DNA from 3 places in the Shewanella sp. 10B genome. Region 3 is predicted to be linked to each of the others. Evidence: predicted binding sites of a transcription regulator. Region 3 holds the regulator's gene; each other region holds the start of a gene.

Region 1 (4,290 bases), on a different contig from region 3:
GCCTTAAATCACTATGCTCAGCTATCTTGATTGGTCATTATCTTACTGGATCCGTTAAATCGCCGCAGATAAGGCTAGTCACCATTGGTTCTTCACTCTCGTCATCAGAACCGTTCCTTAGGCTCGTTAGGTAGGCTGGTTGTTCAATTGCTCTTAATGCCACCCATTACTTGAGTTAACGAATAATCAGCCATTAATCATTGACAGTGTTCAGAGCGGAACTTAGCTTATTCAAATCATTGAGTTGTTAAGGGACACATATTATGGGCAAGGGGACAAAACCCACCATTGGCATCGCGCTTGGAAGCGGAGCCGCCAAGGGTTGGGCTCACATCGGTGTACTCAATGGCCTTGCCGCCATGGGAGTCAAACCCGATAAAGTGGCCGGATGTTCAATCGGCGCGCTCGTCGGGGCGGCCTATGCCCATAATCATTTGACCGAGCTTGAGGAGTGGGTGCGCAGTTTTTCGAGCTGGGATGTCCTCGGGTTAATGGATATTCGTTGGCGTAAGGGCGGTTTGATCGGCGGCGAGAAAGTCTTCGATGTGCTGCAATCGCGCATCGGTGATATCAATATTGAAGAGCTCGAGCGACCCTTTGCAGCAATCGCGACTGACTTGTATTCTGGGCAAGAAATTTGGTTTCGCCATGGCGATTTACGCCAAGCTGTGCGCGCCTCTTGCTCAATGCCGGGGATATTAGCCCCCGTTCGTCAAGGAGATCGTTGGTTAGTCGATGGCGCTGTGGTGAACCCTGTGCCTGTGTCAGTGAGCCGCGCGATGGGCGTCGATATTGTGATTGCCGTGGATTTGCACGGGTTTCATTCGGGGCGGCTGCAGGTATTGCCCGTCAATATGACCAGCCATAAGGCGCCGAAGGAAGAAGCCGAAATGCCCGCGCGCCAAGAAACCGGCTTTATGGATTTATTTGCTCGGGGGCGGGAGTATGTCAGCAGTTTAACCGACAAGTTTTCCCTCGGCACTAAATCTAACCCTGGCATGATTGCGGTGATGTCTCAATCGATGGGGATTTTAGAGCAGCGTCATAAACGGGCGCGTTTGATGGGAGATCCGCCCGATGTCTTGGTTGTGCCCGAAGTCGCTAATATCGGCACCATGGAATTTCACCGTGCCGACGAGGCTATTGCGGCGGGGGAGGCGGCTGTCGCTAAAGTGGCGCACTTGATTGAAGCCGCGATTTGGAAAGGCTAAGTTGTGAGGATATTTAGGGCGTGTTGACGTTTCGAGATTAAATTTTGTTCGTTCTGGCAAGCACGTGATCGCGAAACGAATAATACTTTAGGCAAGTGACTGTTTGATTGGCTTATTTTTTGCTTTATCCCCATCACACAGTGTTAGATGCCGAATTATTGACGATGAATCCTCTTTTAAATGCCTTAAATCTGAACCGTAGCAGTGTTGCCGATGCCTATGGCCTGAACAGCAAGAAGACGGACACGAGTAAGACAGACACAAGTAAGACTGACGCCAGAACGGATGCCAACTCATCCACCAAGGATACGCCTAAAACTGAAGCGAAACCGAGTGATGAGATTGCCTTGTCACCCCGTGCGCTTAGGGCACAAAAAATCCAAGCCATGTCGAAGGACTTTTTTGCCGATGGCCAGTTTAGTGTGTCAGATATTCCGGCCCTAGTGTCTCGGCTGCAAAAGGACGGCATTTTGTCCGATGCACAGGTTGAACGACTGTCACAAAACGGCATTAATTTGCCGAGCCAAAAGCCGAGCAAGCAATCTCTGCAGGACTTTATCGACGACGAGTTAAAGTCCTTAGCGGAAAAGTCACCCAACAGTCCGATGATCAACACCTTAGTCGATGCTAAGAATGTATTGTCGAATATGGATGATGCGCAATCCCCTGTGCTGGCACAAAAAGCCATCAAGGTATTTGGCCAGTTAACCGATTATCTAAATAGCAATCCAACAATGAGCGATAACCAAAAGCAGTTATGGCAGGGGCTTAAATCGACCATGCAAGTGGCTTCCTCTATGGGGATGCAGCAATCGGCATCGGGGCAACTGAGTAGTTATCTTGCTTTAGCCAAGCGTTAACCCTGTCTGAGTGCAAACCTAAGCTAAGGGCAAACGCCGAGCTACGGACTTCTTTTATTCCAAGGACTTTGGCTTTCGGGTCAAGGTCCTTTGTCGTGATTAGCGTGCATTTTTAGCGTCCGCTATCCTGCTTTATGGCCAAGGTCAAGGCTTAATACTGAGATCATTGGGCTTGGCTACAGTTCTTCTTTGTTCTTTTTATCCATCCGATAAATCATGATCTGGATCATGGAATTTTAGGTGTTAATGCCGCTTAATTGCCTAGATATTGTGTTTGTTGATTATCTGAACACTATATGTAGTGTTAATTTTAATCGGAATGGAGAGGAACTGAACAATGCCAGTCGTGATCAAGCGGGATGGTTGCCGCACACCTTTTGATGAAACAAGGATAAGAGATGCAGTGATAGCGGCTGCAAACTCGGTTGGGATAGAGGATGCTGACTATGCCGCGGCGGTTGCCGCCTGTGTGAGGGAGCGAGTGGCGAATCTGGCAGAAGTCGAGATCCACCATTTACAGGATGCGGTTGAAAATCTCTTGATGGAAGGCCCTTACAAATCCTTGGCCCGGGTCTATATCGAGTACCGCCATGACAGAGATATTTGCCGCGATGCCACCAGTAAACTCAATCTCGAAATCCGTGGTTTAGTCGAGCAGAGCAATGCCGCGCTGTTAAATGAAAACGCTAATAAAGACTCTAAAGTGATCCCAACCCAGCGGGATTTACTCGCGGGTATCGTCGCGAAACATTACGCCAAGAGCCATATTCTGCCTAAGGATGTGGTGGCCGCCCATGAACTTGGTGAAATCCATTACCACGATCTCGATTATTCGCCGTTTTTCCCGATGTTTAACTGCATGTTGATTGATTTGGCGGGCATGTTGACCCACGGTTTTAAGATGGGCAACGCCGAAATTGAGACCCCAAAATCCATCTCCACCGCTACGGCGGTAACGGCGCAGATTATTGCCCAAGTGGCGAGCCATATTTATGGCGGCACCACGATTAACCGTATCGATGAAGTGCTCGCGCCTTTTGTGGCGAAGAGCTATGACAAACACTATCAAGTGGCGCTCAACTGGCAGATTAAAGATGCCAAGGCCTATGCGACGGCACTTACCGAAAAAGAATGTCATGATGCTTTCCAATCCCTTGAATATGAAGTGAATACCTTACATACCGCCAATGGACAAACGCCCTTTGTGACCTTTGGTTTTGGTCTTGGTACTTCGTGGGAATCGCGTTTAATTCAGCAATCCATGCTGAAAGTACGAATGACGGGCCTAGGTAAAAATCGTAAGACTGCTGTGTTCCCTAAACTGGTGTTTGCGATTCGTGATGGCATTAACCACAAGGCCGGTGATTGCAACTACGATGTCAAACAAATGGCCCTAAAATGCGCCAGCATGCGCATGTATCCGGATATTTTGAACTACGAGCAAGTGGAAAAGGTCACGGGATCATTTAAAACCCCAATGGGCTGTCGCAGCTTTTTAGGCTCCTATAAAGAAAATGGCGAACTGGTCCATGAAGGGCGCAATAACCTTGGGGTGGTGAGCTTAAACTTGCCCCGTGTAGCCCTAGAGGCCAATGGCGATGAAGCTGAATTCTATCGCATTTTAGATGAGCGTTTACTGCTCGCCCGCCGCGCATTAGACACCCGCATCGAACGCTTAAATGGCGTTAAAGCCAGAGTTGCGCCGATTCTGTATATGGAAGGCGCCTGTGGTGTGCGCCTGCGCGCCGATGATGATATCGCCCAAATCTTTAAAAATGGTCGGGCATCGATTTCATTAGGCTATATCGGTTTACATGAAACCATCAATGCGCTCTATGGCACTGAAACCCATGTGTTTGATGATGCCAAGCTGCGTGAAAAAGCGGTGGCGATTGTCGCACACCTTAAAGCGGCTACCGATGCATGGAAGGCCGAAACCGGTTATGGCTTTAGTCTTTATAGCACCCCGAGTGAGAGCCTCTGCAGCCGTTTCTGCAAACTCGATGCGCGCCAATTCGGCGTGGTTGCGGGCGTAACCGATAAAGGTTATTACACCAATAGCTTCCACTTGGATGTGGAAAAGCGGGTGAATCCCTACGATAAAATTGATTTTGAGCAGCCATATCCTGCTATTGCCAATGGTGGCTTTATTTGCTACGGCGAATACCCCAATATGCAGCACAATATCGAAGCGCTCGAAAATGTGTGGGATTACAGCT
Region 2 (4,290 bases), on a different contig from region 3:
CACACGGGCAGACTTTTTGTACGGCTTGTTCCAATCGTTCTTCAATTCACTCATGGCAAACAGCACGCGGCGATGCACAGGCTTAAGGCCATCACGCACGTCTGGTAATGCACGTCCCACGATGACGCTCATGGCGTAATCAAGGTACGAATTCTTTAGTTCGTCTTCGATATTAATTGGCGAAATAGATGATGCCAGATCAGTCATAAACTGCTCGTTCCCCTGAAAATTAGCCGACAACGTATAATCCGTATCATTGAGCGGCCCAAAAACGTGATTTGGCATTCTAACACAGTTATTTAATGTCGCCAGACCTATCCTACGTGAATTGCGAAGGATGTGGCTTAATAGATGAAAACACTGTCAATTTGGCCTATTAAACTCAATAAAATCCGTCGTTAATGGTGAAATTGAGGGCAAGACTTGATTAATATCCGAGCAGAAAATCCGCTCTGCTTCACAAAGTGTTTAAGAATTAATGATAATTGCTGAAATTTCACTCAACCACAAAGACTTAGGATCAGCCAATACTGTGTTTATCCCCCATTGTCGTTATAATAGCCGCACAATGACAGCCGCTATAGGTAATAGCATGCAACAGAATACCAACGTAGACCCGCAGGAAATCGCAAAGTTTGAACGTATGGCCGAAACCTGGTGGGATCTCAACGGCGAGTTTAAGCCGCTGCATCTATTAAATCCCCTGCGCCTTAACTATATCGATCAAACGGCGGGCGGGATTTTTGGTAAGAAAGTGCTGGACGTCGGCTGCGGCGGCGGCATTTTATCCGAAAGCATGGCGCGCATCGGCGCGGTCGTTGACGGCCTCGATATGGGTGAAGAACCATTAGAAGTCGCGCGTTTACATGCACTGGAAACTGGCGTGAGCATCAACTATGTCAAAAACACTGCCGAGTCCCATCGAGAAGATCACCGCGAATACTACGATGTGGTGACTTGTATGGAGATGCTCGAGCATGTGCCAGATCCGCAATCGGTCATTCAAGCCTGCTGCGATATGGTTAAACCCGGCGGTTTTGTGTTTTTCTCAACCATCAACCGTAATATGAAGTCTTTCGTTGAAACCATTATCGGCGCCGAGTACCTATTAAAGATGTTACCAATTGGCACCCATGACCATAATAAGTTCATCAAGCCATCGGAACTCATGGCCTTAGTCGATAATACCGATCTTCTCTGTAAAGATGCACTTGGGATCACCTATAACCCGCTAACAGGGATCTTTAAGTACACCCCAAAGGTCGATGTTAACTATATGATTGCGACGCAAAAGGTAGATTAAGATGAGCTTAGCTGAGGTTAAAGGGGTCTTATTCGACCTTGACGGCACCCTTGCCGATACCGCGCCGGATCTGGTTCAGGCCCTTAACCTCAGTTTGTCTGATGTCGGTATCGCGGCAAAACCTTTAGCAAACATGCGTAGCGCCGCCTCCCATGGCAGCTTTGCCTTAGTCGATGCGGCGATTCCCGGCGCGGATGACGCACTGCGCACTCAAGTACAACAAGGACTCCTCGCACACTATCAAAGGATCAATGGAGACCATTGCCAGTTGTTTGATGGTATCGCTCCCCTGCTCGATTGGCTCGAGTTATGCCATGTACCGTTTGGGGTGATCACGAATAAACCCGCCCGCTTTACACGCCCTCTATTACATAAGCTTAAGCTCAGCTCGCGTATGCCAGTGATGATCAGTGGCGATTCGACCCGTTACCCTAAGCCACATACTGCACCTATGCTATTGGGCGCACAGCAGCTGCAGTGCCATCCACAGCAAATCCTCTATTTAGGTGATGCCGAGCGGGATTTACTCGCGGCCCAAGCGGCGGGCATGCTTGGCGGTGTGGCGTTGTGGGGATATTTAGGTGAGGCCGATACACCCGATGCATGGCCTGCCTATGCGCAGTTTAACTCACCATCGAGTTTACATTCGGCCTTAAGCCAAGCATTCGCAAAATAGCAGTAACGGATTACTAAGGTTAACGGCCCAACCGAATCCGATTAACGGCGAAATTATGCGCTCTTCGCTGGTAATGCAATTTAGGTTAAGGGTCAATCCTTGCGATCGCGATCGCTGCTTATTTTAGCGATCGATCACACAGTGAAATTTGCGCAAAAAAACGTCATCAATTTCGCACGCTAATCTCAATTTGAGCTTCAGGGTTAGTCATCACTAACGCTTTTCTTTATCCTCAAGATATCCACAAGATACCCCCTGAATTGAGACTTGCAAATAGCGTCAAACCTCACTATCTTGTATCTCAGATTATTTAAAACACCATATCTTGTGTATAGGTAGCAATCAGACACACTAGAAGTTCCCCGTTAAATCGACTATCTCCTGCATAGTCAGCAGTATTAAGGGTTTTCAGGTTGATTGTTTTACAAGGAAACGTACGGTGACTTAGTTCACCTGAACAGATATCAGAACCAAGGCCTCTCTTCAATGAATAGCAATATGACAGTCACAAAACGCTGTGGTGCACGTGAGACAATCGATCTCGACAAAATACACCGCGTAATTACTTGGGCAGCCAAGGGATTAAAAAACGTTTCTGTTTCTGAAGTTGAACTTCGCACGCATTTACAGTTTTTCGACGGGATCCCAACCGAAGCTATCCACGAAACGATCATCAAATCTGCGGCGGATTTAATTTCCCCAGAATCTCCGGATTATCAGTTTCTGGCTGCGCGCTTAGCCGTATTCCATTTACGTAAGAAGGCCTTTGGTCAGTTCGAGCCGCCAAAGTTATACGACCATGTGACTAAACTGGTCGAGCTAGGCAAGTATGATATGCATATTCTGCAGGATTACACCCGCGAAGAACTCGATATCATGGACAGCTATATCGACCATTGGCGCGATATGAACTTCTCCTACGCGGCGGTAAAACAGCTCGAAGGTAAGTATCTGGTACAAAACCGTGTGACCCACGAGATCTACGAGAGCGCCCAGTTCCTCTATATTCTGGTGGCAGCCTGTTTGTTTGCCCGTTATCCAAAAGAAACGCGCCTGCAATACGTTAAAGATTTTTACGACGCGGTATCGACCTTTAAGATTTCTCTGCCCACGCCAATCATGGCGGGGGTGCGCACACCAACACGTCAATTCAGTTCATGTGTACTGATTGAATGTGGTGACAGCTTAGATTCTATCAACGCGACCGCCTCTTCTATCGTGAAGTATGTCAGCCAACGCGCGGGTATTGGTATCAATGCCGGTCGTATCCGTGCATTAGGTAGCCCAATCCGTGGCGGCGAAGCCTTCCACACCGGTTGCTTGCCTTTCTACAAGTATTTCCAAACGGCGGTGAAGTCTTGCTCGCAAGGCGGCGTTCGTGGTGGTGCAGCGACCCTCTTCTACCCCATTTGGCACTTAGAAGTAGAATCGCTGCTGGTACTGAAAAACAACCGCGGTGTTGAAGATAACCGTATTCGCCACTTAGACTACGGCGTGCAGCTCAACAAGCTGATGTACCAACGTCTGATCAAAGGCGAAAACATTAGCCTGTTCAGCCCATCGGACGTACCAGGTCTTTACGATGCCTTCTTCGAAGATCAAGACGAATTCGAACGTCTGTACCTGCAATATGAGCAAGACAGCAGCATTCGTAAGAAGACATTGAAAGCAGTTGAACTGTTCTCATTGATGATGCAAGAGCGTGCTTCAACGGGCCGTATCTACATCCAAAACGTCGACCACTGTAATACTCACAGTCCATTCGACTCGAAAGTTGCTCCGATCAGACAATCTAACCTTTGTCTTGAAATCGCGCTGCCGACCAAGCCATTGAACAACATTGACGATCCAAACGGTGAAATCGCGCTGTGTACACTGTCGGCGTTAAACTTAGGTGCGATCAAAAACTTAGCCGAGCTTGAGCCATTAGCCGATTTAGCAGTACGTGCACTGGATAACCTACTGGATTACCAAGATTATCCAATCAAAGCGGCCGAAATTTCATCGATGAACCGTCGTACTTTAGGTATTGGTGTTATCAACTTCGCTAACTACTTAGCGAAGAATGGCATGAAGTACTCCGATGGTAGCGCGAACAACCTGACTCACAAGACCTTTGAAGCGATTCAGTTCTATCTGCTCAAGGCGTCAATGAATCTGGCGAAGGAAAAAGGTGCGTGCCCATTATTTAATGAGACCACTTACGCCCAAGGTATTTTACCTATTGATACCTACAAACGTGATTTAGATAAGATTTGCAGCGAACCATTGCATTTAGACTGGGAAACACTGCGGCAAGACATCAAACAGC
Region 3 (4,290 bases):
TAGCGGGCGATTAAATCCACTTCAATATTCACCTTATCGCCAGCTTTCAAATCCACCAACGTGGTTTCACCCGCGGTATGGGGCACTATGGTTAATCGGAAACGGTGTCCATCGACTTCGTTTACCGTCAGACTCACGCCATCGATGGTGATAGAACCTTTATGGGCAATATAGCGAGCCAGCTCCGCAGGCGCCGCTAACCAAAATTCGATTGCTTGCCCACGAGCAAGACGCTGCTCTACGGTGGCAATGCCATCCACATGGCCGCTGACCATATGTCCGCCGAGGCGAGTTGTCGGGGTAACGGCTTTTTCAAGATTAACCTTAGTGCCGACTTTATAGTTAGCAAAGCCTGTGAGACTGACTGTTTCAGCCGACACATCCGCCACATAGCCATCGGCTAATTGCTGAACCACAGTCAAACACACACCATTGGTGGCGATACTGTCGCCTAAACGCACATCGCTTAAATCCAGTTTGCCACTGGCAACCGTCAAACGAATATCATCGCCTTTACGTTCAAGCTTTCGCAGCGTGCCAACGGCCTCAATAATCCCAGTAAACATGGTTAACTCACTTATTCGCTAAAGATGGATTGGACGTGAGCCTCAAGGTGAAACGCGTATCCGCGCCTACTTTACGCTCATCGACCAGTTTGATGGTCGGAATATCGGCCATCATTTGATAATCGGGTAATTCGAGTAGATTACGTCCCTGTGCGCCAAGGATTTTCATCGCTTGATACAGCACTAACTCATCGGCTAATCCCGCACCGATAAAGGCGCCGGCTAAGGTCGCGCCCGCTTCGATAAGCACCTGATTACAGCTTTTGCCTAAATAGCTTAAGAGTGCTGGCAGCGAGATTCGACCATCAATCGCCGGTAATTGAAGACAAGTCACATGGGCAGGCAACTGCGCCACAAAGGCTGGCGAGTAAGGCACTGTTGAAACTAATAACATCGGCGATTCAATCGCAAGCAAGGCTGCCGTAATCGGCATCCGGCAACGACTGTCTAATATCACCCGCAGCGGTTGTAAAATCTGCGCTTCACTCAATTGCGAGCTCAGACTGCCAAGCTCTGAGTAACGCACATTAAGCGAAGGGTCATCGGCTAGCACAGTGTCAATCCCTGTCACTAGCGCGCAGGCGCGTAAACGTAAGCGCTGCACATCGCGGCGAGCTTCGGGGCCTGTGATCCATTTGGACACACCGTTTGATAAGGCGGTTTTACCATCGAGGCTCGCGGCAAGCTTTACCGTCACCCAAGGTAGGCCTGATTCCATGCGCTTCATAAAACCAAGATTTAAAGCGTAAGCTTCGTCGCGGTGCAAACCTACATCCACTTGAATGCCCGCATCGCGCAGCATTTGAATACCACGGCCACCGACCTGAGGATTGGGATCTTCAACCGCCACCACCACTCGTTTTACACCTATGTTGATCAACGCCAAGGCACACGGCGGTGTGCGGCCATAATGGCTGCAAGGTTCTAAGGTGACATAGGCGGTCGCGCCACGGGCAAGCTCGCCAGCCATGCGCAGTGCATGCACCTCGGCGTGGGGCTCACCGGCTTTTTGATGATAACCTTCACCGACAATCTGACTATCTTTTACGATAACGCAGCCCACACTAGGATTGGGGCGAGTGGTATAAAATCCTTTGCGAGCCAGTTGTATGGCTCGGCTCATCATCTGGTTATCGAGTTCTGACCAATTCATATAAACCCTATGAAATCTTGAGAAAGCGTACCCGAATGCGGGGCATAACGAGGCGCTAACCTAAGCACTAACCTAAGCACTAACTTAAGATAACCCACATTACTTTTGCAGTTTCGCAATCGCCTCCCCAAATTCGGAGACGTCTTCAAAGGCGCGATAAACCGAGGCAAAACGAATATAGGCAACCTTATCTAGGCTCATTAACTGTTCCATCATCAAGTTACCTATCATCTCGGATGGCACTTCGCGCTCGCCGGTAGCCCGCAGCGTTGACTTGATTTTACTTAAGGCCTGCTCGATTTCATCCATGGACACGGGGCGCTTTTCGACCGCGCGTAACATACCTGCTTGCAGCTTTTCTTCATCGAAGGGTTGGCGCGTGCCATCGCGTTTAATCACCCGTGGCATGACTAATTCAGCCCCTTCGAAGGTAGTAAATCTTTCGTGGCATTCGGTGCATTCTCGGCGACGACGCACTTGATGGCCTTCCGCCACTAATCGGGAATCGATTACTTTAGTATCTGTCGCGCTGCAAAATGGACAATGCATTGAGCCTCCTGCCGTGAATGGAATAAAGCCTATGGCTTTCGCTGTTTCTCGCTTAAACCGAGCGGGTTTAAGTCTAAGATTTTAGCAATAAAAATGGCCGCTTAATGCGGCCATGGGATTTTATCCTATTTATCGGCTGAGGTTAACCACCTGAGAGTAACACCCTAAACAGTTGTGAACTCAGCCTTCATATTCAGATAAATTAACGAATTAACCGTAAACAGGGAAACGGGCGCACAGTGCCAATACTTGGCCTTTTACGCGCTCGATAACCGCAGGGTTGTGGGCATCGTCGAGGATGTCACAGATCCAACCGGTTAACTCTTTCGCTTCAGCTTCTTTAAAGCCACGACGAGTGATCGCAGGCGTACCGATACGCACACCAGAGGTCACGAAAGGTGAACGAGGATCGTTTGGCACAGAGTTTTTGTTTACTGTGATGTTCGCGCTACCTAAAGCAGCATCAGCTTCTTTACCCGTCAGGTCGCGACCGATTAGGTCCACCAGCATTAAGTGGTTGTCAGTACCGCCAGAAACGATCTTGTAACCGCGCTCTAAGAACACTTCAACCATGGCTTTAGCGTTCTTAACCACTTGTTGTTGGTAAGCTTTGAACTCTGGCTCTAAAGCTTCTTTGAAGGCAACCGCTTTACCCGCGATAACGTGCATCAAAGGACCACCTTGACCGCCTGGGAATACCGCAGAGTTCAGCTTTTTGTATAGCTCTTCATCATCGGCAGCAGACAGAATGATACCGCCACGAGGACCGGCTAAGGTCTTGTGAGTGGTTGACGTCACAACGTGCGCGTGTGGCACTGGGTTTGGATACACACCAGCGGCGATAAGACCCGCAACGTGCGCCATGTCGACAAACAGGTAAGCACCGATTTTGTCTGCGATTTCGCGCATTCTTGCCCAGTCAACGATACCTGAGTAAGCAGAGAAACCACCGATCATCATCTTAGGCTTATGTTCAACCGCCAGACGTTCCATTTCGTCATAGTCGATTTTGCCTGATTCATCGATGCCGTAAGGAATGATGTTGTACAGTCTACCGGAGAAGTTTACAGGTGAACCGTGGGTCAAGTGACCACCGTGAGCGAGGTTCATACCTAAAACGGTATCGCCTGGTTTTAACAATGCCATGTAAACGGCGCTGTTTGCTTGAGAACCTGAGTGAGGTTGTACGTTTGCGTAGGTCGCACCAAACAGTTGTTTTGCACGCTCAATCGCTAAGGTTTCAACTACGTCCACATACTCACAACCACCGTAATAACGCTTGCCAGGATAACCTTCGGCGTACTTGTTGGTTAATTGTGAACCTTGCGCTTGCATCACGCGTGGACTGGTGTAGTTTTCAGAAGCAATCAGCTCAATATGCTCTTCTTGACGCAGAGTTTCGTTCTGAATTGCGTTGAACAGTTCCGGATCATAATCTGCGATATTCATATCTTTTTTCAGCATTGCTTACTCCAGCTGCCAATTCTTGTAGGTAGGGTTGCGCGGTATTCTACTCGTAACTAGCCGACAATCCCAGTCTCTGAAACATGAAAATCCTACAGTTTTACCTTGAACTCGCCTCAATGCCGAGTTGAGTTCGGCGCGCAATCGAGTAGAATTAGCCGCATCATTAGTCACTTATAGATGCAGAAAAATGGCTCAGTTTGTTTACAGCATGCTGCGGGTGGGCAAGGTTGTTCCTCCTAAGAAGCAGATCCTTAAAGACATTTCCTTAAGCTTTTTCCCCGGCGCTAAGATCGGTGTGTTAGGTCTTAACGGTTCAGGTAAATCCACCCTACTGCGCATCATGGCCGGTATCGATACCGAGATTGAGGGCGAAGCGCGTCCAATGCCGGGGCTGAAGATTGGTTACCTGCCGCAAGAGCCGAAACTCGACCCAACGCAAACCGTACGTGAGGCGATTGAAGAAGCGGTTTCTGAAGCCAAAAAAGCCCTCAAACGCTTAGACGAAGTCTATGCGGCTTACGCGGATCCCGATGCAGACTTCGACGCGCTTGCCAA

The links. The regulator NrdR, encoded in region 3, represses ribonucleotide reductase genes. The targets are predictions, from matches to a motif close to AAACACNANATNTNGTGTTT.
Region 1: nrdD (anaerobic ribonucleoside-triphosphate reductase) is a predicted target of NrdR. The motif match lies at 2,359-2,378, and genes of this name have one in related genera.
Region 2: nrdA (class 1a ribonucleoside-diphosphate reductase subunit alpha) is a predicted target of NrdR. The motif match lies at 2,293-2,312, and genes of this name have one in related genera.

Annotation. Positions count from the first base shown of each region.
Region 1 covers NZ_JAMDJO010000001.1:657,197-661,486, forward strand. The annotation lists gene rssA (patatin-like phospholipase RssA) at 264-1,211, shown strand; gene M0415_RS02740 (hypothetical protein) at 1,376-2,071, shown strand; gene nrdD (anaerobic ribonucleoside-triphosphate reductase) at 2,409-4,290, shown strand, end outside.
Region 2 covers NZ_JAMDJO010000001.1:1,255,416-1,259,705, forward strand. The annotation lists gene gyrA (DNA gyrase subunit A) at 1-207, opposite strand, end outside; gene ubiG (bifunctional 2-polyprenyl-6-hydroxyphenol methylase/3-demethylubiquinol 3-O-methyltransferase UbiG) at 593-1,303, shown strand; gene M0415_RS05365 (HAD family hydrolase) at 1,305-1,979, shown strand; gene nrdA (class 1a ribonucleoside-diphosphate reductase subunit alpha) at 2,466-4,290, shown strand, end outside.
Region 3 covers NZ_JAMDJO010000002.1:183,109-187,398, forward strand. The annotation lists gene M0415_RS08300 (riboflavin synthase) at 1-566, opposite strand, end outside; gene ribD (bifunctional diaminohydroxyphosphoribosylaminopyrimidine deaminase/5-amino-6-(5-phosphoribosylamino)uracil reductase RibD) at 574-1,719, opposite strand; gene nrdR (transcriptional regulator NrdR) at 1,819-2,268, opposite strand; gene glyA (serine hydroxymethyltransferase) at 2,479-3,732, opposite strand; gene ettA (energy-dependent translational throttle protein EttA) at 3,923-4,290, shown strand, end outside.